Regions from separate parts of the Shewanella sp. SM32 genome, predicted to be linked through region 1. Evidence: predicted binding sites of a transcription regulator. Region 1 holds the regulator's gene; each other region holds the start of a gene.
The links. Region 1 encodes LexA, which represses DNA repair genes until DNA is damaged. Its sites were predicted from a motif close to TACTGTATNNNNATACAGTA; they were not measured.

Region 2: the regulator LexA is predicted to act here: its motif matches at 5,181-5,200, upstream of recN (DNA repair protein RecN).
Region 3: the regulator LexA is predicted to act here: its motif matches at 2,688-2,707, upstream of dinB (DNA polymerase IV).

The regions. Positions count from the first base shown of each region.
Region 1 covers NZ_JAKKRO010000030.1:23,697-31,515, reverse strand. The annotation lists gene L5M10_RS13420 (DUF2909 family protein) at 1-38, shown strand, start outside; gene L5M10_RS13415 (cytochrome c oxidase subunit 3) at 43-918, opposite strand; gene L5M10_RS13410 (cytochrome c oxidase assembly protein) at 915-1,496, opposite strand; gene ctaD (cytochrome c oxidase subunit I) at 1,498-3,090, opposite strand; gene coxB (cytochrome c oxidase subunit II) at 3,100-4,635, opposite strand; gene L5M10_RS13395 (cell division inhibitor SulA) at 5,039-5,551, opposite strand; gene lexA (transcriptional repressor LexA) at 5,548-6,168, opposite strand; gene plsB (glycerol-3-phosphate 1-O-acyltransferase PlsB) at 6,329-7,819, shown strand, end outside.
Region 2 covers NZ_JAKKRO010000019.1:6,636-14,454, forward strand. The annotation lists gene barA (two-component sensor histidine kinase BarA) at 1-1,961, shown strand, start outside; gene L5M10_RS09895 (YjaG family protein) at 1,936-2,535, shown strand; gene L5M10_RS09900 (DUF3319 domain-containing protein) at 2,679-2,912, shown strand; gene lldR (LysR family transcriptional regulator LldR) at 2,949-3,848, opposite strand; gene L5M10_RS09910 (AEC family transporter) at 4,140-5,102, shown strand; gene recN (DNA repair protein RecN) at 5,231-6,889, shown strand; gene L5M10_RS09920 (phosphatidylglycerophosphatase A) at 7,042-7,536, opposite strand; gene thiL (thiamine-phosphate kinase) at 7,552-7,819, opposite strand, start outside.
Region 3 covers NZ_JAKKRO010000015.1:59,563-67,381, reverse strand. The annotation lists gene L5M10_RS08450 (FAD:protein FMN transferase) at 39-1,085, shown strand; gene nqrM ((Na+)-NQR maturation NqrM) at 1,101-1,325, shown strand; gene bfr (bacterioferritin) at 1,578-2,051, shown strand; gene bfr (bacterioferritin) at 2,061-2,528, shown strand; gene dinB (DNA polymerase IV) at 2,731-3,807, shown strand; gene L5M10_RS08425 (LysR family transcriptional regulator) at 3,836-4,735, opposite strand; gene L5M10_RS08420 (DMT family transporter) at 4,828-5,760, shown strand; gene L5M10_RS08415 (methyl-accepting chemotaxis protein) at 5,913-7,559, opposite strand; gene L5M10_RS08410 (cache domain-containing protein) at 7,655-7,819, opposite strand, start outside.

The sequences.
Region 1 (7,819 bases):
GGACTGGGCTGATTAGCCCCAATCCCACACCTTACTAAAGCACTAGAGAACGTAAACGAAAATAAACAAACACAGCCAGACCACATCCACAAAGTGCCAATACCAACTCCCCGCTTGGAACGCAAAATGTTTATCTGCGCTAAAGTGCCCCTTCAACACTCTGAAAAACAACACGAATAAAAAGAGAGTCCCCAGAGTGACATGCATGCCGTGAAAGCCAGTTAACAGGAAGAAGGTGTTGCCATAAATCCCAGAGGTTAGGGTGAGTCCCATTTCCCGGTAGGCATGCATATATTCTTCTGCCTGTAAGGCAAGGAAACCCATACCCAAGAGTATGGTGATACCAAGCCAGAGAGTAATGGCAGAACGTTTACCTTTTTCTAGGCTGACATGGGCGAAATGTAAGGTAACTGAGGAGGTTAGCAGTACGATAGTGTTGATTAATGGCAGTCCAGTCCATGGCATAGCTTGGGTTTTAGTGCCATCTGGCGTAGTAATGAGCGGCCAAATAGCTTCAAACTGAGGCCAGAGTACTTCGTGGGTCATGGCATTATTCGATGCGCCACCGAGCCAAGGCACTGCGAACATGCGGGCATAAAATAGTGCCCCGAAAAAAGCCCCGAAAAACATAACTTCCGAAAAAATAAACCAGCTCATACCTTGGCGAAACGATCGATCCATTTGGCTAGAATAGAGCCCTGCCATCGACTCTTGGATCACGGTTCTAAACCAACCTACCAGCATGAATAGGATCACAGCTATCCCAACCAGCAGCACATAACCGCCACCGGATGCACCTGATTTCAACTGTTGCACGAAAAGGCCTGCACCAGAGGCGATTAAGAACAAGCCAATGGCACCTACAATAGGCCAGACACTTTGGGATGGAACGTAGTAAGACTGATGTTTCGTTGTCATTTTGCAGCTCCTTGCTCTATGGCAGACGCTAACTGCTTGTCGGTAATGTCGTAGAGAGTGTAAGAGAGGGTCAGAGTATGGATAGACTCAGGTAACTGAGGATCCACATAGAAAATGAGCGGCAGCTCAGCGCTAGTGTCCGCCGCTAAGGGTTGTTGATTAAAGCAAAAGCATTCTGTTTTATTAAAATAAGCGGCACCTTGGCCGGGCGAAACTGAAGGTATCGCTTGGCCAATAGTTGCTTTAGCGGACATATTGCGCGCCAAAAATGCCGTATGGATTAGCTCGCCAGGGTGAACTTCGAGCCGTTTGGTTTGTGGCGCAAATGTCCATGGCATGCCTGTTTGTACCTGAGAAATAAATTCCACAGTCACTATTCGGCTTGTATCTACTGTGATTGCTTGATAACTACTCGCGGTATTGGAGGGTTTTCCATTGATACCGAGTTGCTCGCACAACACATCGTAGAGCGGCACCAGCGCGAATCCAAAGCCAAACATGCCAATACAGCCTATAACTAACATGCTGATAAGTTTACGATTTGACTTAGATTTATCTTGCTGGTGTTGGGTTGCCATTTCATTTCACCTCAGGTGGTGTCGTGAAGGAGTGGTAAGGCGCAGGGCTTGGCAATGTCCACTCTAAACCCTCGGAACCTTCCCAAGGTTTAGCGGGAGCTTTTTCGCCGCCACGGATGCACTTAATTACTAATACTAAGAAAATCAATTGCGATAAGCCGAAGGCGAACCCACCAATCGAGACGATTTGATTAACATCGGCAAATTGAATCGAGTAGTCAGGGATACGCCTTGGCATTCCTGCCAGCCCAAGGAAATGCATCGGGAAAAATAGCACATTGACTGAAATCACCGAGCACCAGAAATGCCATTGTCCCAGTCGTTCGTTGTACATGTGTCCCGTCCACTTAGGTAGCCAGTAATAGGCCGCTGCCATGATGGAGAAAATCGCACCAGTCACGAGCACATAATGGAAATGTGCCACAACAAAATAAGTATCGTGGTACTGGAAGTCGGCGGGTGTAATGGCGAGCATTAATCCCGAAAAACCGCCAATAGTGAAGAGTATGATAAAGGCTACAGCAAACAGCATGGGCGCTTCGAAACTGAGTGAGCCGCGCCACATAGTGGCAACCCAGTTAAACACTTTCACCCCAGTTGGCACTGCAATCAACATAGTGCAATACATGAAAAACAGCTCGGCAAACACTGGCATACCTGTGGTGAACATATGGTGCGCCCACACGAGGAACGACAGAATTGCAATACTAGCCGTAGCATAAACCATGGATGCATAGCCAAATAAGGGTTTACGACTGAAGGCTGGGACTATGGCAGAGATGATGCCAAAGGACGGCAAGATCATGATGTAAACTTCAGGGTGGCCGAAGAACCAGAAAATATGCTGGAACATCACAGGATCGCCGCCGCCCGCCGCATCGAAGAAACTCGTGCCGAAAAACTTATCGGTCAGCACCATAGTCACTGCGCCCGCGAGTACGGGCATAACTGCGATCAGTAGGAATGCCGTGATAAGCCAAGTCCAGACAAACAATGGTAACTTCATCCATGTCATGCCTGGCGCGCGTAAATTCACTATGGTCACAATCACGTTGATCGCGCCCATGATCGAACTTATCCCCATGATGTGAATAGAAAATACAAAGAGCGCCGTGCTATCTGGGCTATAAGTTGTTGATAGTGGTGCGTAGAAGGTCCAACCAAAGTTAGGTCCGCCACCTTCCATAAACAGCGAACTGAGAAGAATAGTAAAGGCGAAGGGGAGTATCCAAAAACTCCAGTTATTCATCCGTGGCAGCGCCATATCTGGCGCCCCTATCATCATCGGGATCAGCCAGTTAGCTAGCCCTGTAAAGGCCGGCATTACCGCGCCGAATACCATGATCAACCCATGAACAGTTGTCATTTGGTTGAAAAAGTTGGGCTCGACCAATTGTAATCCAGGTTGAAAGAGTTCAGCGCGGATCACCATGGCCATAGCGCCACCGGTTAAGAACATAATGAAGCTGAACCATAAATACAAAGTACCTATGTCTTTATGGTTGGTGGTTAGCAGCCAGCGCATGATGCCCTTTGGCGCACCATGATGATGGTCATCATGGGCTGCGGTTTGATCTTGAGTCGTAGTGCTCATCATTATCCCCTACTGTCCATGACTTGCGATATCAGCAGGTTGCACTGTATCGCCGGTATTGTTACCCCAAGCATTGCGTTCATAGGTAATGACTGCTGCAAGTTGCTGTGGGCTAAGCTGTTTGCCAAATGCCTGCATAGCCGTGCCCGTTTTGCCGTGCATCACAATATCGATGTGATTGGCGACTGGTCCAATGGCGATAGCACTACCCACTAGCGCGGGGAAGGCGGGTGGTATTCCTGCACCTGTCACTTGATGGCAGGCAGCACAGAAGGTCGCGTAGACAGTTTCACCTTCGGCCATGAGGGCGTCATGGCTGAGTGTGGGGAGGCTTGCGGGATCGACTGCAGCTGAGACGTCTTTTGCAGGAGCGGGTGTCGGGGTTGTACTGCTTGGTACCGCGGCGGATGTTTGTGCAGAATTGCCGTTCATGTACTCGTTGACGTCTTTGGCTTGCACTGCATCTCCAGTATTATTGCCCCAAGCATTACGCTCGTAGGTAGTCACTGCCGCGATTTCTTGTGCAGTCAATTGTTTACTAAACGCTTGCATGGCTGTACCCGTTTTACCGTTGAGCACAATTTCAAGGTGGCCGCTGAGCGGTCCCGTTGCAATCGGGCTACCTTTAAGGGGCGGAAATACGCCTTGCAATCCTTCGCCATTGGGCTGGTGGCAGGCTGCGCAGTGCCCGAGGTAAACTTGTTCGCCTAGAGTCATCAACTCTTCTTTACTTAGGGTTTGTGATAAAGCGGCTTGAGCGGCTTCAGCCGCAGCACCTGCGGCTTGTTTTTGCTCTGTGACCCAAGCCTCAAACTCGGCTTCGGGTAAGGCTTGTACTACGATAGGCATAAAACCATGGTCTTTACCGCAGAGTTCGGCGCATTGACCACGATAAATGCCGGGTTTGTCGATGCGAGTCCAGGCCTCATTGATAAATCCAGGGTTGGCATCTTTCTTAATGGCAAAGGCGGGTACCCACCAAGAATGGATGACATCCTCTGAAGTCATCAGAAAGCGGATTTTGCGGTTTATCGGTAGAACGAGCGGTTTATCGACTTCCAATAGATAGTTTTCACCCTTGGTTTCGGTGCCTTCGATTTGTGCTCTGGGTGTTGTCAGTATGCTATAAAAATCAATATCTTGATCGAAATAGCTGTAATGCCATTTCCATTGGGACCCCGTCACTTTTACGGTGAGATCGGCGTTACTGGGATCTTCCATTGCGATTAAAGTTTTTGTCGCTGGAATCGCCATTAAGATCAAAATGATAAATGGCAGAATCGTCCAAGCGATTTCAACTTTAGTGCTTTCGTGAAAGTGGGACGCGACAGCGCCTTTGGATTTTCTGTGGTTGATCATGGCGTAAATCATGACGCCAAAGACCACTAGGCCTATTGCGCAGCAGATATACAAGATGGTCATGTGCAAGTGATAAACCTTGCCACTGATCTCGGTCACGCCAGGGGTCATGTTGAACCGCATGTCTGCGGCGGTCAACGGTGGTGCGAAAAGCACCACGAGTAAACAATACAACAATTGCTTCACAAGACTTCTCCTCTGCCAATTGCGAATAGCAACTACAAAGAAGAGCAACACAGTAAGTCTCAACTCTATGCAAACTCTTCAGTTCCCAAAAAAGCTTTTTTGACTTCAACGTGCGTTGGCGGCTGTTACTTTTAATCAAGTATTGTTACTGCTGGTAATTAGCCACGCTGGCACATACTGCTGAAATAAATCTGTTCTCTATTTTTAGTGGCGCTTCGAGTTCGATAAATACTCGATTCATTGACCACGGAAGGTGATATATCATCACCGACTTAACCAACCATACTTGCTGTTTAAATATTGATCAAGATCACTTATTTATCTAATTATCTGAAAAATTGCCAAAAAAAAGCCTCACATTCATAGGTGAGGCGGCTTTCAAGGTAAAAAATTAAATGAATATTTAGTGTACAGCGCTAAAAAAAGATTGCTGACCGAAGAGATTGCCTTGCTCAATGCGTACGTCGGCATGTAAGTGACTGTTTACGTCTTCAAGCACTATGCCCATAGCTCGGGCACTTTTAGCCACGATTTGTAGGCGTCGATTATCCCGCGCATCTAATGATTGAGTCCAAGTAATGACTGCACTGGACGTACCACTTGTCAGGGCTTTTTCCATCGCCCACAGGGTTTCGACTTCATCTTTAGCATGTACCAGCAAAACTCTATCCATACGCACACCTGCGCTGGCAAGCATTTGCTTGTAGCCAATACTTGGTGGGTTGATGAGCACTAACCAACGGCCCTGTTGGCTTAACTGAGCGAGTTGTGCACTCAGATGAATTAATTCTTGGCGACCTTGAGTCTTAGTTGGCATACAGGCGATAGGCGCATGGTGCCAGTCATAGTCGGCATCACGGACTTCATCGAGCCACAAGCCCGGATGGCGGGGGGCATTGCCAAGTAGTTTATTCATAGCCAATCTCCATTACGGATCACACCGACGGCGAGTCCTTCAATTGTTAAACTTTGGAAGCCTAAATCCACTTTAATCGGGGAGTAATCTTCATTTTCGGCATGTAGATAGACCACATTACCTTTTTTTTCGAAACGTTTAACAGTGACATCGTCATCGACTCTAGCGACAACCACTTGACCATTTCTAGCTTGTTCTACTTTATGAACTGCCAGCAAATCACCTTCGAGAATGCCGATATTCTTCATGCTGTCACCCTTTACTCGCAGTAAAAAATCGGCGGCGGGATGGAACATGCTTGGGTCGACTTGGTAGTACTGTTCAACATGTTCTTGGGCGAGGATAGGTTCACCTGCGGCCACTTGGCCGATGAGCGGTAAACCTGTTTCAGTCAAATCTTCGATTTCCGCAGGCAGACGAATGCCTCGAGATGTGCCTGGCATGATCTCAATGCAGCCCTTTTTTGCCAACGCTTTAAGGTGTTCTTCAGCCGCATTGGCGCTCTTAAAACCTAAACGGGTTGCGATTTCTGCCCGAGTGGGTGGCATGCCAGTATCGGCAATATTTCGTTTAATTAGCTCTAAAATTTCAGCTTGGCGTGGCGTCAAAGGTCTCATGGTGTTTCCTGTTTTTCTATACAGTTACTGTTAGTATATACAGTATTATTTGCAGCGCAAGTATTAACCACTTTTTAGCTATGTTGGAGAGAATTAGCGAATATTGCCCATAGTCTGGTATTCTATCGGGCTAGTAAACGCACTTAATTGCATAAGAATAATGCCTAAACACGACTCTCTTTGGTTGAAATCATTACGTTGGATCCAAAAACACTTAGTGCACACTATTGTGGTGCCTCAGGATCCCTTTGCCGATCTGAATCTGGATGCTTCCAGACCCCTTGTTTATGTGATGAAAACTGAATCCCTTAGTGACATAGCTGCTTTGAGCGAAATAACGGCTAAGTTAGGTTTACCAAGCCCTTATGAGCCTCTAGTGGCTAATGGTGTGACTGCGCCTCGGGTTGTCTGTCTTCAAGGACGTAAGCCACTGTTTGGCGAACGTGCTGGTAATGAGCCTTTCCTCGAATGCTTTATGCGTTTGTTAGCCGTGCATAAGGAACGTCCTGAATTGGATATTCAACTGGTGCCCGTGAGCTTGTATTGGGGTCGCACGCCAGGGAAAGAAGACGACACTATGAAGGCGGCCGTATTTGAGCGGGAAAACCCGACTTGGTTGCGCAAGTGCTTGATGATTCTGTTCTTAGGTCGACATAACTTCGTGCAGTTTTCGAATGCCGTATCCCTGCGTTACATGGCTGACGAACATGGCACCGACATGGGGATTGCCCATAAGTTAGCACGGGTTGCGCGCGTGCATTTCCGTCGTCAACGTAAGGTAATGACAGGGCCTGTGCTGCCAAACCGCCAAGCACTGTTTCATTCGTTACTCAAATCTGAGTCGCTGCGCAAAGCGATTCAAGAAGAAGCCGCCAGTAAAAAGATTTCTGAGACCCAAGCGCGCGAGACGGCTATTGAGTATCTCGATGAAATCGCTGCCGATTACTCAGACAGTTTAGTGCGTATTGCCGAGCGTTTTTTAACTTGGCTGTGGAACAAGCTTTACAGCGGGATCAACATTAAAGGCGCCGAGCAAGTTCGGCAGTTACACCACGATGGCCACGAGATTGTTTATGTGCCTTGCCATCGCAGCCACATGGATTACCTGCTGTTATCGTATATTTTGTATTATCAAGGCATGGTTCCGCCGCACATTGCTGCCGGCATTAACCTCAATTTCTGGCCCGCGGGACCTATGTTCCGTCGCGGTGGTGCCTTCTTTATCCGCCGTAGTTTTAATGGCAATAAGCTGTACACCGCAGTATTTCGTGAGTATTTAGATCAGCTGTTTGCTAAAGGTTATTCGGTGGAATACTTCTCCGAAGGTGGCCGTTCACGTACTGGCCGTCTGTTGGCGCCGAAAACTGGCATGATCGCCATGACGATGAACAGTGTGCTGCGCGGTATCGAGCGTCCAGTCACGCTAGTGCCTGTGTATTTAGGCTATGACCATGTGATGGAAGTGGCGACGTATCATAAAGAGTTAAGTGGTAAGAAAAAGAAAAAAGAATCTGTGTGGCAGGTGTTTGGTGCGATTCGCAAACTTGGTAATTTCGGCCAAGGTTATGTGAACTTTGGCGAGCCGATTACTCTGCAAAACTTCTTAAATGAGCGCGCGCCAAACTGGCGTACTGAGTTGGCCGATGATCCT
Region 2 (7,819 bases), on a different contig from region 1:
AAAACGTCGAGCTGGATTTAGCTAAAAAACGCGCCCTAGAAGCCAGCCGAATTAAATCTGAATTCTTAGCGAATATGTCCCACGAGTTACGTACGCCGCTCAATGGCGTTATCGGTTTTGCTCGGCAATTAGTCAAAACACCATTGCATTCGAGCCAAGTCGATTACATCAAGACCATAGAACGCAGCGCCACTAACCTGCTGGGTATCATCAACGACATTCTCGACTTTTCTAAACTCGAAGCCGGTAAAATGGTGTTAGAAAACATGCCCTTCGGCCTTAGGGAAACCATAAGCGATACGATTACCTTGATCTCCGGCAGCGCCCAGGCCAAAGGCCTAGAACTCGTCGTCGATATCGCCCCCAACGTGCCCGACAATGTCAATGGCGATGCTATGCGCGTATGCCAAATCATCAATAACTTGGTTGGTAACGCGATTAAATTCACTGACTCTGGCAGCGTGATGGTCAAAATCGAACTGCAGAGCCAATCGGATGAACAAGTGGTACTGCGCTGTGATGTGGTCGACACAGGTATCGGCATCGATGAAAGCCAGCAGGACTTTTTATTTCAAGCCTTTGGCCAAGCAGACTCGTCGATTTCGCGCCGCTTTGGTGGCACCGGCTTAGGTTTAGTGATCACTAAACGTTTAGTGAATCAAATGGGTGGCCAAATCGGCTTTACTTCATCCCCAGAAAAAGGCTCAAACTTCTGGTTCAGTTTGCCGCTCGGCTTAGGTCAATTCCAAATCGGTGACTCACTGCCGCTCGAAAAACTCAAAGACAAAACCATACTGTTTTACGAACCGCGGGTACTCACCCACGCAGTATTAAGCCGCCAATTGAATCAATGGGATACAAAAGTCACCCATCATCAGCATATTCCAAGCTTGTTGACTACGCTCACCACGGCCGAAGCGCCATACGACTATGTTCTCTTGAGTTGCCATGGGTTTAGCGATTCAGCACAACTGGTAAGTACACTAAACTTAGCGAAGACCAAAACAGATTGCCTTATAGTGCTATACGATTGCCAAGAACAGGATGCCTTAACCCAATTTATTCGCCCGAATGCCGATGTGGTGTTGTCTCTGCCAGTCAGTGAGCATCAGCTTGCGCGCAACTTACTCTATCCACCGATGGAGTACGACATCATAGCCCCTGCGACAATATCAACGCCGGTTGCGCGCCAATCTTTAACCGTGCTCGCGGTAGATGATAACTTTGCCAACTTAAAACTGATTGATACTTTACTCAGCGAATTAGTGACGACTGTGGTTGCCGTCAACAGTGGTGATGAGGCAGTTAAACAGGCGAAGACTCGCACCTTCGACTTGATCTTTATGGATATCCAAATGCCTGGCACAGATGGCATTAGTGCCACGAAGCAAATTCGCCAAGGCTCGATGAACCGCAACACGCCGATAATTGCCGTGACAGCCCATGCCATTGCCGAAGAACGCGAACTGATTTTAGGCAGTGGTATGGACGGATATTTACCGAAACCTATTGATGAAGCGGCGCTCAAAGACATTATTCATCGCTGGATCACTCGACCTAAGTTCACCCATTTTGACCTGCATACGCTGAACTGGGATTTATGCTTAACCCAAGCCAATCACAAGGCCGATCTCGCCTTAGATATGCTCAGAATGTTGCTCGACTCATTGCCGCAAACCGTGGCGACGATTCAAACGGCGCTAAGTCAAAACGATCACCCTGTCATGCTCAGTACTATCCATAAGCTGCATGGTGCGAGCTGCTACTGCGGCGTGCCCACCACACAAAGGTTATGCCAAGAAATTGAATCAGCACTAAAACGTGAAACATCGGTTGAAGATCTCGAACCCGAAATACTAGAGTTACTTGATGAGTTAACTAAGGTAGAATCTGCGGCAAATCAAGTGATATCACAGCTATCAGCGGAAATAACAGATGACCAAAAAAACGGGCTTCTTTAAACGTCTCAAGGCGTTAACACTGCCACAAAAACAACTCTTTGCCACTGCACTTTGCCAACGTATGTTGCCCAACTATCAACTGTTTTCCGAAGTTTGTGAGTTTGGCGATCCTACTGTGTTGAGTACCGCATTAGAACTATTGTGGCAATCCCAGTACGACTCCAAGCTCAAATTCAATGTCGATGTGCATCTGCAACGCTTGGAAGATAACACCCCAGATCCTGCTGATTTTGAAGCCTATGGCGTCTACCCTGCTATGGATGCAGTGGTCGCCATATCGACCTTACTGGGTGCGATTCAAGGCAAAATTGAAGAAGACATAGTCAATATCAGCAAATTGTCATCCAGCACAGTGGCTAACTACATCGAAGCGATCAGCGATGTCGATTTGGTGGATGAAGCATTAGATGATTTCGTTTTCGCCCATGAAGTCATGGAAGAAGAGAAAGAATTACAAAATTCTCTGCTGGAAATTATTGAAGAAAATCCGAAGATCACTGCAGAACTGGTCAAAGGTTTACGCAAAGACATTATCGAAGCTGGCGTATCAAATATCGGTATCAGCGTCGCTTAATTGATAGGGGTGCTTGGGGTTACTCAAGCACCTATTATCCATGCAGAATAAGAAAGGGATCATCGTTTTACACCCTCACCAACGAATCCCGTCAAAGATATCCAGTTGCTATAAATAGCATCAATAAAGATTGAGTTATTCCAATGAGAAAGATTGTTTATCAAGGATTTATCTTAACCAATAGCGAAGGACGCACCGACAGTTGGAAACTGACCATCAAAGATCAACAGCGTATCGGTTCTTTATTTGAACTACGGCGTTTAGTGGGATACTTCTTAGAACTCGGCATACTGCCCGCGACACGCTCCAGCCTGCAAGACGCAAAACAAACGCAAAACACCATGAGCAAAAACACCGTAAAACCTAAAAGACGCTAAAAATCAGTTCCCTTATTAAAGAATAACTCGGTTAAATCAACGCATAGAGAATAACTCTGGCGCCTTTGACTGCATAAACTCAATAAAGACTCTTACCTTTAGCGGCTGCTGGCTGCGCTGATGATATAAAATCGAAATTCGCCTCTGTTCGCCAATCCATTCAGGCAGTAATACTTTGAGTTTTCCCTCTTTAATCTGCTGTTTTACAAATAGTTCAGGACCATACAAGATCCCGCCATGGCCTAAGGTCGCCTGAATCGCTCCGTGTAAATCCGTGAGGGTGAGCTTAGTCGGGCCATTAAAATAAAAAGACTCGCCGCTTGGATGCTTTAAATGCCAATTAAACAGCGGCCAGACTTTTATCAGTTGATGGGCTTCAAGATCATCGGGATGCTCAAGTTTAGGTGCCTGAGCCAAATATTCTGGTGTGGCAAACAGGCAATAGTCGAGCTCGCCTAAGGTACTCGACACCCAAGAAGAATCAGGCTGAGCACCGCCAACAATCGCCACATCTATGCCTTTGTCGATCAAATCGACTAACTCATTGCTCTGGGAAATGTGCAAACGGATATCTGGATACAAACGGCCAAACTCATTCAATGCCTGAATAAACACAATGGAAATAATCGAAATCGGCGCGGCGATGCGTAAGGTTCCCTCGGGTTTATCACTGCCTAAACCACTTAGTTCATCAAATTGAGCAACCACACTCTGGTAGCGTTGAAAGAGCGCCAGCCCTTCCTCTGTCAATCGTAACTTGCGGGTGCTGCGCATAAAGAGCTGTTTATCGAGCTTCTCTTCCAACTTCGCTAACTTGCGGCTCACAGTGGCGATGGGCATATCGAGCTCCTTCGCCGCCTGCGAAAAACTGCCCGCATTGACTAAATGCACAAAAAGATAGACAAGTTGTAGTTCAGCGCCTAAATCATCACTCATTGCATATCCTAATTTCACATATTGGGTATTGACGTTAAAACGCTAAATTCACTAAGTGATTGTGTTTTAAATCATTGAATTATTCACTTATACGACCATAGCGCAATAGCCTTAGATTGAAATGGTATGTTATTTTGTGGCGAGTTTTACTGCGCTGGCGCTAAATCTGGCTCTAAAGTGACATAAAAAGAAGCAAGTGCTGTAACTCTGTCCACCAAGAATCATAGCGACAGTAAAATGACGACGGTGGGCGAGTTTATTCAAATTTAATCGTAAGGATGAGTGAGGGAAATGACCATTTTAACCCCTCTGTTTGCCGTCTTCGGGATCATGTTGCTCGGTACACTAGTGCAAAAACTAAAACTCTTGCCCGTCGATACGGATCAAGTGCTAAACCAATATGTCTACTATATTGCGTTCCCTGCAATCATGCTTATCGCCCTCGCCCAGCAGCCGATTGACGAGATTTTGCAATGGGGATTTATTGCGGGCTACAGCACAGCTATGGTAATCACTTATCTTGTCTGCCTTGGGCTATCGCTGATCGCTAACCCTAAACAGCATGCGGTTGCCGCTATTCGAGCCCTCAATGCCACCTTTGGTAATACGGCATTTATTGGTATTCCACTGCTCATCATCCTCTTTCCGCAGCAACAAAGTGCCTTAGTCGCCGCCGCGATTGCCAGCTTATTATCCGTGCTGATGTTTGCCGTCGCCTTAGTCTCGATGGAACTGGCCACTAACACCCAAAGACAACACCACGCCTTAGTCATAATGGCGATGGCGGTCGGTAAAAACCCTATCGTTATTGGTAGCTTAATTGGCGTCGGCATTTCGGCGCTAGAGATAAAACTGCCGTCAGGGCTGGCGCTAATGATCCAGCAAATAGGCAATACCTCAAGCCCCTGCGCCCTATTTGCTATCGGCATGGTACTCGCCAAAGCGATGCGCTACCAGAAAGATAGCAGCGTATTTAGCCCCAAGAATTTTATCGAACTGAGCCTTATCAACCTCTTCAAGCTGGCTATCCAACCTGCACTCGTCTACTTTATGCTTAACCGTTTTGGAGTAAGTGGTGACTACCTGATCATGGGCGTGATCTTGAGCGCACTGCCCACCGCGGCTAGCGTGTACTTACTTGCCCAGCGTTATAACACTCAGGCTTCAACCAGTGCTCAAGGCATTCTATTTGGCACCTTAGTCACTTTCTTCAGTTTACCTATCTTAGAAAGCTTAGTAAGAACCTATGCATAATCAGTTAATTAAAAATATTTACTACCGATAATGCCGATTATTTACCCAAGCCACTTTACTGTATATAAAATCAGTATATACTGTTTATCAATACAGTGGTTTGGTATGTTTTTCGACAGGAATTCACTATGCTTTGCCAACTCAGCATTAATAACTTCGCTATCGTCCGTTTTTTAGAACTGGATTTTCGCCCCGGTATGACCAGCATCACAGGTGAAACTGGTGCGGGTAAATCGATTGCCATCGATGCGCTAGGCCTATGCCTAGGCAATCGCGCCGATGCCAGCAGTGTTCGTCCCGGAGCCAATAAAACCGAGGTCAGCGCCCGCTTTTCCTTGGATGATATTCCATTGGCGAAACGTTGGTTAGAAGATAACGATCTTGAACTCGATGATGAATGCATACTACGTCGGACCATTGGTAGCGATGGCCGTTCACGCGCCTACATCAATGGGAATCCAGTGCCGCTGACGCAACTCAAATTACTGGGTCAGTTGCTCATCGGTATTCACGGCCAACATGCGCACCATGCGATGTTAAAAAGTGAACATCAACTCACCCTGCTCGACAGTTATGCCAACCACAGATTACTTATCGATACGGTTGCCGCCAGCTTTCAACGCTGCAAGCAAATTGAGGCTGACCTAAAACAACTCGAAGCCTCACAGCATGAACGTATTGCCCGTAAGCAATTAGTGCAATATCAAGTAGAAGAACTCGATGAGTTTGATCTTAAAGTTGATGAGTTCGATGAAATTGAGCAAGAGCACAAACGCTTAGCCAATGGCACTGAGTTGATTGACACCTGTCAAGCGAGCTTAGATATACTCACTGAAGGCGAAGAGAACAACATAGAGTCGTTGCTCAATCGAGTCGTTTCCCTCGCCGAAGATCTGCAAAGCTACGATCCTGCATTAAGCAATATCAACACAATGCTCAATGATGCCTTAATCCAAGTGCAAGAAAGTGCCGGCGAATTACAGCACTATTTGAGTAAGCTTGAACTCGATCCAACCCACTTTGCCTATTTAGAAGAACGGCTATCAAAAGCCATGCAACTGGCGCGTAAGCATCATGTTAGCCCGAATAAACTGGCCGAGCATCATTTAGCATTAAAGGCTGAGCTAAGCACCTTAGACAGTGATGAAAGTAAACTTGAAGAAATTCAGCTTCAAGTCGAGGCAAGTAGAGCCGCTTATCTTAGCAATGCGCAAAAGCTCAGCCAAAGCCGTGCCCGCTATGCTAAAGAACTCGACAAACTGGTGACTCAGTCAATCCACGAACTGAATATGCCTAAGGGTAAATTTACGATCGAAGTCAATTTCCACCCCGAGCAAATGTCAGCCAATGGCAGTGACAATATCGAATTTATGGTAACCACTAACCCTGGCCAACCTTTGCAACCGATTTCGAAAGTCGCGTCTGGCGGTGAGCTCTCACGGATAGGGCTAGGGATCCAAGTGATTACCGCGAAGAAAGTTGCCACACCGACATTAATTTTCGATGAGGTGGATGTCGGGATTTCCGGCCCCACCGCAGCAGTGGTGGGCCGCATGTTACGCAGCTTAGGGGAATCGACCCAAGTACTGTGCGTGACTCACTTGCCGCAAGTTGCGGGCAATGGTCATCAACACATGTTTGTCGATAAATTTAATAAGGCAGGCAGTACTGAGACCACAATGAAATCGCTCGATCGTGAGCAGCGTATCCAAGAGCTTGCAAGACTGTTAGGTGGCGATACTATCACCAGCAATACCCTCGCGAACGCAAGGGAACTGCTGCAATAGTAGTATGAATCAGATAACGAATGAGATCGCTAACCGCTTGAATCTACACACTCTATATCACAAGCTAAGGGGCTATATCAAAGCTAAGAATTAGTTGTTGGTCATGCTAACTAACATGTCAGGTTAACTATCATGTTAGGTTAGCGATAATGTTAGCTAACACACCAGACTAGCCCTTGCAGACAAATAAACGAAAACACGCCCGCTAAGACATCGTCAATCATAATGCCAAAGCCACCATGAACTTTGGCATCGAGCCATCGAATAGGCCAAGGCTTGATGATGTCGAAAAAGCGAAATAGACCAAAGCCGACTAACAACCAACCCCAACCTGCTGGTGCCGCTATCATAGTGATCAGTAGCCCAACCACTTCATCCCACACAATCGCACCGTGATCGTGAACACCCATATCTTGAGCGGCTTTACCGCAGATATAAAATCCCGCAAATGCGCTCAATAAGGTTAAGCCGATATACCAAGTGAGCGGTAATGGCGCCATCAATAAATAGAGGGGAACTGCGGCCAAAGTACCGAAGGTGCCAGGCGCTTTAGCGGCGAGCCCGCTACCGAAACCGAGTGCCAAAAAGTGGACAGGATTTTTTAATGACAGGCGCGTTAGCACCTGATCCTTTGACAACCATTTCATTAACATGCTCTTCGCTTAAAAGTGCTCGAAACCGTGATACGGCGGCGTAAACGGCTCACCATCAAGTTGCAACTTGAGCTTACTACCTGCACAAATTTGTCCAACGCGAACAAACTTTGCTCCTGCATGGCTCAACGCTGTCTCAAGCGCACCTTTTTGCGCTTCAGGAACGGTGAACAGCAGTTCATAATCTTCGCCCCCCGTAAGCGCATAACCTAAGGCATGCTCCTCGCTGACGGTATCTTGCATCGCGCGTGAAAGCGGGATGCAATTAACATCCACC
Region 3 (7,819 bases), on a different contig from region 1:
TTTGCATTTAAGGGCCCAAATAAGAGTAGTAGGTCACTATGTTTCAGACCTTAAAGATCAATACCTCAGCGTTAAAGTATTCATTTAACTGGCTAGTCCTCGTGGGACTGGCCTTTTTTGTTTCAGCCTGTTCAAAGCAAAACGAAGTCATTTCGTTGGCCGGCAGCACTATGGGCACGACTTATCACATTAAAGTCGTCCCGAATGAGCAGATGCCGACGGCGCAGTTACTTCAAGCGGAGATTGATTTAGCCCTTGAGCTAGTCAATGACCAGATGTCGACCTATCGGCCTAATTCAGAATTATCCCGTTTCAACCAATTGCCATTGGAGCAAAGTGTTGAAGTCTCACCGGATACCATAAAAGTGGTGCAAGAGGGAATACGTTTATATCAAGTGACGGATAAGGCACTTGATATTACCTTAGGTCCTTTAGTTAATCTGTGGGGTTTTGGACCTGATAAGCGTCCAACGAAAGTTCCGACACAGGCTGATATTGATGCGGCTAAAGCCAAAACAGGGATTAGTGAACTTTCCATTGAAGGCAACCGTCTAAGTAAGCACAACACCTATTTATATGTAGATTTATCATCAATCGCGAAGGGATTTGGGGTTGATAAGATCGCTTCCATTCTTGATAAATACCACGCGACAGGGTATTTAGTTGAAATCGGTGGCGAACTGAGTATCAAAGGTGCCAAAGGTGATGGAAGCTCTTGGCGTGTTGCTATAGAGCAACCGACCAATGATGGCTCTGAAGCCGTACAGCAGGTTATTGCACCTGGTACTATGGCGATGGCGACCTCTGGCGACTATCGTAATTATTATGAAGAAGACGGCCAACGTTTTACGCATATAATCGATCCGCGTACTGGTTTGCCGATAAATCATAAGTTAGCATCCGTGACTGTATTGCATCAAAATTGTATGACGGCCGACGGTTTTGCGACGGCCATGATGGTTTTGGGCACAGAAGCATCATTGGAGCTTGCCAAGAAGGAACACTTGGCGATAATGCTAATCGAAAAGCAAGGCGACGGATTTAAGGTCTATTACAGCGACGCCTTCAAGCCTTTCCTTATTTAGTTTTTGGAGTAAACCATGACCTCTTTTATCGCGGCATTTGTGATCTTGTTAGTCTTCTTTTTGCTCATGTCGATTGGTTATCTCATCAAGCGCAAAGCCGTTGAAGGAAGTTGTGGCGGTTTAGGTGTTCTAGGGATTGAAAAAGCGTGTGATTGTGATGACCCTTGTGACAAACGTAAACGTCGTATGGCCGCTGAAGAAGCACGTCGTGAGAAGTTAACGAAAGACCGCATTATCTAAATAGTCTTGATTCGATCATAGCCTCCGATTTAGGGAGCTATTTTTTGCCTCGTATTTTCTTACACGGGTTAATCATTTGAGATTTATCCTTGGGATTAGAGTGGGATAGCAAGTTAATCTAAGCAGGAATGAGAATGCTTTTCATCATTAAGTGAGTGAAATATAAAGATAATTTGAGTTGGTCGATAAATTGTACTAGGCTAGAAGCTTGATTTAGATCAATCTTTTCACGCTTACCAAGGATAGTAACTTATGAAAGGTCATCCTAAAGTGGTTGGGCAACTGAATCGGGTGCTTACCTGTGAGTTGACCGCCATCAATCAATATTTCCTCCATGCCCGCATGTTTAAACATTGGGGCTTAGAGAAGTTAAACCACGTCGAATACAAAAAATCCATCCAAGATATGAAGCATGCCGATAAGCTCATCGAGCGAGTGCTGTTTTTGGAAGGTCTGCCTAATCTGCAACAACTCGAAAAACTTCGCATTGGTGAACATAGCCAAGAGATGCTCGATTGCGATCTGGCCATGGTGCAAGAGCAGCTTACATTGCTGCGTGATGCGATCAGCTTGTGTGAAGCTGAACAGGACTATGTGAGCCGCGATCTGCTGGAAGATATTCTCGAAGACGAAGAAGAGCACTTAGATTGGCTTGAGTCGCAGCAAGAGCTCATTACGCTAACCGGTATTCAAAATTATCTACAATCGCAAATTAGCGACCAATAGGAGCAAAATATGAAAGGCGATAAAGACGTCCTCGATGCGTTAAATCGACTCCTAACGGGAGAACTCTCGGCAATGGATCAGTATTTTGTCCATGCCCATATGTACGAAGATTGGGGCCTGAAAGAACTCTATGAGCGTATCGCCCATGAGTCAGATGATGAGAAAGCCCATGCAGCCAAATTAGTGCAGCGCATTTTATTCCTCGAAGGTACACCCAATGTTGCCGCCCGTGAGGCATTGAACATAGGTAAAGATGTAGAAGAAATGCTACGTAATGATCTCGCCTATGAATACAAGGTCGCGGACGATTTGCGCAAAGTGATTGCACTGTGTGAGCAGAAGCAAGATTACCAGACCCGCGAAATCCTTGAAGTATTACTCGACGATACAGAGTCTGACCATATGTATTGGCTCGAAAAACAACTTGGGCTTATTGACCGTGTTGGATTGCAAAACTACCTGCAAACTAAGATGTGAGCCTTAGATTGTTAGGTTGAGTAAATACCTAGGTCACTGAGTGTAATGGCCTAGGAAACTCAGTTATTAAGCATGTCTGTTGTTCCTCACACTTGTCTTGTTCTCTTTTCCAGCGCTAGGCCACATCTTATTGGCCCAAATCTATCAGGAATACTTGATTACTGTTTTTATATACAGTATTTTGGCGTTGGAGGAATTCAACGTGCGAAAAATTATTCATATCGATATGGACTGCTATTTTGCTGCAGTGGAAATGCGCGACTTTCCTGAGTACCGTGGCAAGCCTTTAGCTGTGGGTGGCAGTAGCGACCGTCGCGGTGTTATTAGTACTTGCAGTTACGAGGCACGTAAATTCGGTGTACGTTCAGCAATGGCGACGGCTTATGCCTTTAAGTTGTGCCCTGAGCTGATTTTAGTACCAGGCCGGATGCAGGTTTACAAAGAAGTGTCGCTACAAATTCGTGAAATATTTTCCAGATATACCCAATTAATTGAGCCGCTTTCCTTAGATGAAGCTTATTTGGATGTGAGTGAGTGCCAACAATATAAGGGCTCTGCGACCTTGATTGCCCAAGCGATTCGTCGCGATATCTTAGCCGAAACGGGTTTAACCGCATCGGCGGGTATCGCACCAGTAAAATTTTTAGCTAAGGTCGCCTCGGATCTGAACAAGCCAAACGGCCAATATGTCATTACGCCAGAGACGCTTTCTGAGTTTGTTAAGACCTTATCGCTGCGTAAAATTCCCGGTGTTGGTAAAGTCACCGCAGAAAAGCTCTCTTCGCTCGGGCTCAATACCTGTGGTGATGTGCAAGCTTATTCTAAACCTGAGCTCTTAGCGCGATTCGGTAAGTTTGGTGGCGTGTTGATTGAGCGTTCCCAAGGCATAGATGAACGGGGTATTTCTGCCGACAGAGAGCGCAAATCAGTGGGTGTTGAAACCACGTTAGCAAAGGATATTTATAGCTTAGAGCAGTGCCAGCAGGTGATGCCGAGTTTGATCCAAGAACTGTCGTTGCGTTTAAGTCGCAGTGCTAAGGAACGCAAAATACATAAACAGGTGGTCAAACTTAAGTTTAACGATTTCAAGCAGACTACAATTGAGCACCGCAGCGATGAAGTCTCGATTGTAATGTTCTATGAGCTACTCGCACAGGCTATGGAAAGGCAAGAAGGCCGTGGCATTCGTCTATTGGGGATTTCAGTTGGCCTTACTGATTCTACTCTTGTCGTCGCCACAAGCTTAAACGGCCAGACTCAGCTGGATTTAGCTCTCTAGTGGGTGGAGCACAATAGCCTATATTGGCTCAATAAGCCTCGGGTGGATTTGCCAGCATAAAATCAATTAACAGTCTGACCCGTAAGGGCAGGTTGTCCCGATCGCGATACATCAAGTAGGCGGTGCGCGGAATACCTTGCCACTCGGGCAGTATTTGAATGAGTTTGCCACTTCGTATCTGTTCACTCGCCATGCTGATGGGTATGAGTCCAATCCCAAGCCCCGCCACCACGGCCTGACAGGCAATCGCCATATCATCGACGGCTAGTTTGATATTCCCCATTGGTTCAAACTCGACATTTTGCCCTGTGCTATTGTGCTGTAAACGCCACGTTTTTGTGGGCTTGGCGATGATAACCGGATGCTGATCCAGCTCTTCAATGGATTGCAGCGCATGCCACTGCGTTGCCGATGTGCTGGTGCAAAGTACAAAGCTAATCGTGGTAAGTGGCCTTGCAATCCAATCGGGATCTTTAGGTTCGCCCACTCGAAAGGCGATATCGATGGCGTTTTCACTGACATCGATATTCATGTTCGACAGACTTAAATCGATATCAATATTGGGATAATGCCGTTGGAAGGCGTTGAGTGATTCACCTAGCCAGCGATAGGTTGTATTGATGGGCGCCGAGATCCGCAATTTGCCAACCGCTTGATGTTTATCCGCATGCAACTCACCAGATACCTGGTTTAACTCGATAAATAGCGGGCCGCAGCGTTCGAGATACCGCTGACCTGTGGCGGTAAGGTTGACTCTATGGGCGTCTCTGTGCAGTAAACGCAGACCTAAGGATTGTTCTAACAGATTGATTCGACGGCTTAAGGTTGAAGGTGGAATGCCTAAGTGCTGCGCCGCGAGCTTAAAACTCCCTTGCTGTGCCACCACCCAAAATAAGCGCATATCGTCTAAGGAATAATTAAGTTTCATATTTGGAATTTAAGCTCTCAATCTTGTTGGTTTTAATAATATATGAAACTTATAAACTAAGCTCAATCCCAATTACCTCCCTAGAGGCCGATATGAAATCCCATACACCTTACATGACATTCGTTTGTCTACTGATTTGCGTTTTTAGCTGGGGCAGTGTGTTTCCGATTGCTAAGCGAGTGCTGGAGGAGATGTCAGGAGAGTCCCTCGTCTTCTGGCGTTTTACCATTGCGGCTGTGACTCTAGCGTTATATATCGTTTTTACTCGTCAGGCTTGGCCCAAATTGAGTTTGGTGCAATATATTGTCATAGCGTTAGTGGGTGTGATTGGTGTGGGCGGCTTAAATCTGGCGTTATTTAATGGCCTGCAGCATACCTCTGCTGCCAATGGTGCCTTGATTATGGCGCTCAGCCCGCTGGTGACTTCAATCGTCAATGCGCTATTACAGCGTGAATGGCTCAGCAGACAACAAGTGTTTAGCTTAGTGGGTGGATTGGCGGGCGTACTGCTAGTGATCACCAACGGTAGTGTGCAGCAGTTGCTCAACTTTAGTTTTAACCAAGGTTATGTGATGATTGCCGCCGGCATGTTGGCGTGGAGTGGTTATACCATTTGTTCGCAACGGGTCGGCCATTGGTTGCCTGTGTTGCCCTTTACCTTGCTGAGTATGATAGCTGCCAGTGTGTCTATGTCCGTGGTTGGGCTTGGCCGAGGTGAGTTTCACCCTTGGCTGGAGTTGATGGAACTGTCGGCAACGGCTTTTTCTAGCGTGCTCTACATAGGTTTGTTCGCCACTGTGCTCGGTTATCTGTTTTGGATTAACGGTGTTAAGGCGCTTGGCCCCGCTAAGGCATCGATTTTTTTTAATCTCGTGCCCGTTTTTGCAGCATTAACGGCGTTAGCCATGGGGCAGGCGGTGACGGAAATTCAATTGGTAGGGATGCTGATAGTGATCCTTGCGTTGATGTTACCTATGTTAGTCAACTTACGCGCGGCAAGAGGCTTAGTGGTTAAGCGCTGCTAATCAGTGCTAGCTTTGCTGTTTAAATATAAGGGAGCACCTGAATTCAGATAATCACTGCGGCAGGTTTATGCTCCCTTATTCGTTAGAGGGGACTTTTCAAACATCACTGATTTACAAAAGGTAACTTATATAAAAGCTTTCACCCTCAAAAATTACAGTTTAAAGCGGCTGACCAGCGCCGTGAGATTACTCGCCATTGACGAGAGTTGTACGCTTGCTGCGTAGATTTCATCAGTGGTTCGTAGACTTTCCTCCGACTGTTCGGCAATGTGTTGAATATTTTGATGGCTCTCGTTGGCCATAGTGGTTTGCGCTTTAGCCGCGAGGGCGATTTGATTGTTCATCTCACTAATTTGGCTGACCATTTCTGCAATATGCGCTAAGGCTTCACCGGCATTACTGGCGGCTTCTACGCTTGAGATAGCCTTTTCATTACCGATATTAATCGCTGCCACAGCGCTTTGAGTGCCATTTTGCACATTGGCGATCATCAATTTAATTTCTTCGGTTGATTGGTGAGTCTTAGAGGCAAGGGATCGTACTTCATCTGCAACCACTGCAAACCCGCGTCCTTGTTCGCCTGCTCGCGCCGCTTCAATTGCGGCGTTAAGGGCTAATAGATTCGTCTGTTCGGCAATGGCTTGAATCACCTCAAGCACGCGGCCGATATGTTGGCCTTCCTGTTCGAGTTTATTGATCTGCATTTCTGCCGTGCCTACATCTCCCGCAAGTTCACGAATCACATTGATGGTTTTTTTCACTCTTGCCTGACCGTCGGCGGTAAATACGTCGGCTTGTTTAGCGGCATCGGCGGCATGACTGGCACTGACTGATACTTCTTGTACTGAGGCGGCAATATGATCGCTGGCATCGGCGATTCTGTGGGTGGCAGCTTGTTGATCCATCAAGTTATGTTTTGCTGATGCGCTGGTTTTGGCTAGACCTTCGGCAGCGGTGTTGAGCTCTGATGTAGACTGTTTAAATTGCGAGATAATACCGTGTAAGTTATCGAGAAAATGATTGAATGCCTTGGCGAGATCACCAAGCTCGTCCTTAGAGGTTAAGTGGACTCGTTCGGTCAAATCGCCATCACCATCGGTAATGTCGTGGATTTTTGCGAGTAAAACCGCCAGCGGTTTGCTGATGAGTTTAGGCAGTGCAACGATAAAGAGTATACAGATCAAGAGACTGATGGCTAAGGCAATTAACTGCATCTGTTGTCCATGATTGGCATCATCATCTACTTGGGCTATCGCTGCGGTAGTATTACTATTTAAATCATTGATTAAATGATTAATGTTCTGGTGTAGTTGCTCGAATTGCGTTGCTACTTGACCGAAACTAAGATCAATCGCCGTCGTTCTACCGTTACGGCCATTTTGGGTGCGTTGATTACTGATTTCTGTGGTTGTCGCTCGCCAAGTATCGAAACTGTGATTTAATTCATTGAGCTTATCTTTAGCGATGGGACTTGTGGTCACATCGGCAAACTTATCAATATGTTCTTTAACGAGAGAGATACTATTAGTGTGCTGCTTTAAAAGGTCGTTGTAAGAGTCTGTGCCCACGTTAACAAACATCAGGCTGCGCTCGGCCACTTGAGCTTGATAAAGCTCTTTATCGGCTTGTAGTAGTTCAGATTGGCTAGGTAAGTATTCAAGCGCGAGTGTATTCGCGCTGTGATTTAAGGCTTTGAGTCCTAAAATGCCAGTTGAAGAGGCGAAGATGACTACGCCAGCGAGTAGCAGACTTGGATAAGTCAGTTTCTGATTAACGGATAGATCTTTATACCATTCCATAGTCACGCCCTCCTTGATTGATGCACTGAAAAGGTGAGAGCCGCAATAACCTCTGTGGTAAGAGGATGCAGCCCATCACTGGCGTTCTCTGGTAATTAGAGTCCAAATTGATCTAGGTTGATCCCAATCGTGATAGCACCAATTGCAGCATCGCCATCCATCACTGGAATAGAAATTTGTACTAGATAGGCTTGGGAGCTCTCGTCAAATTTGACCGGACCTATGTGTTTATCGCCTTTGCCATTGGCGAATGATTTTTG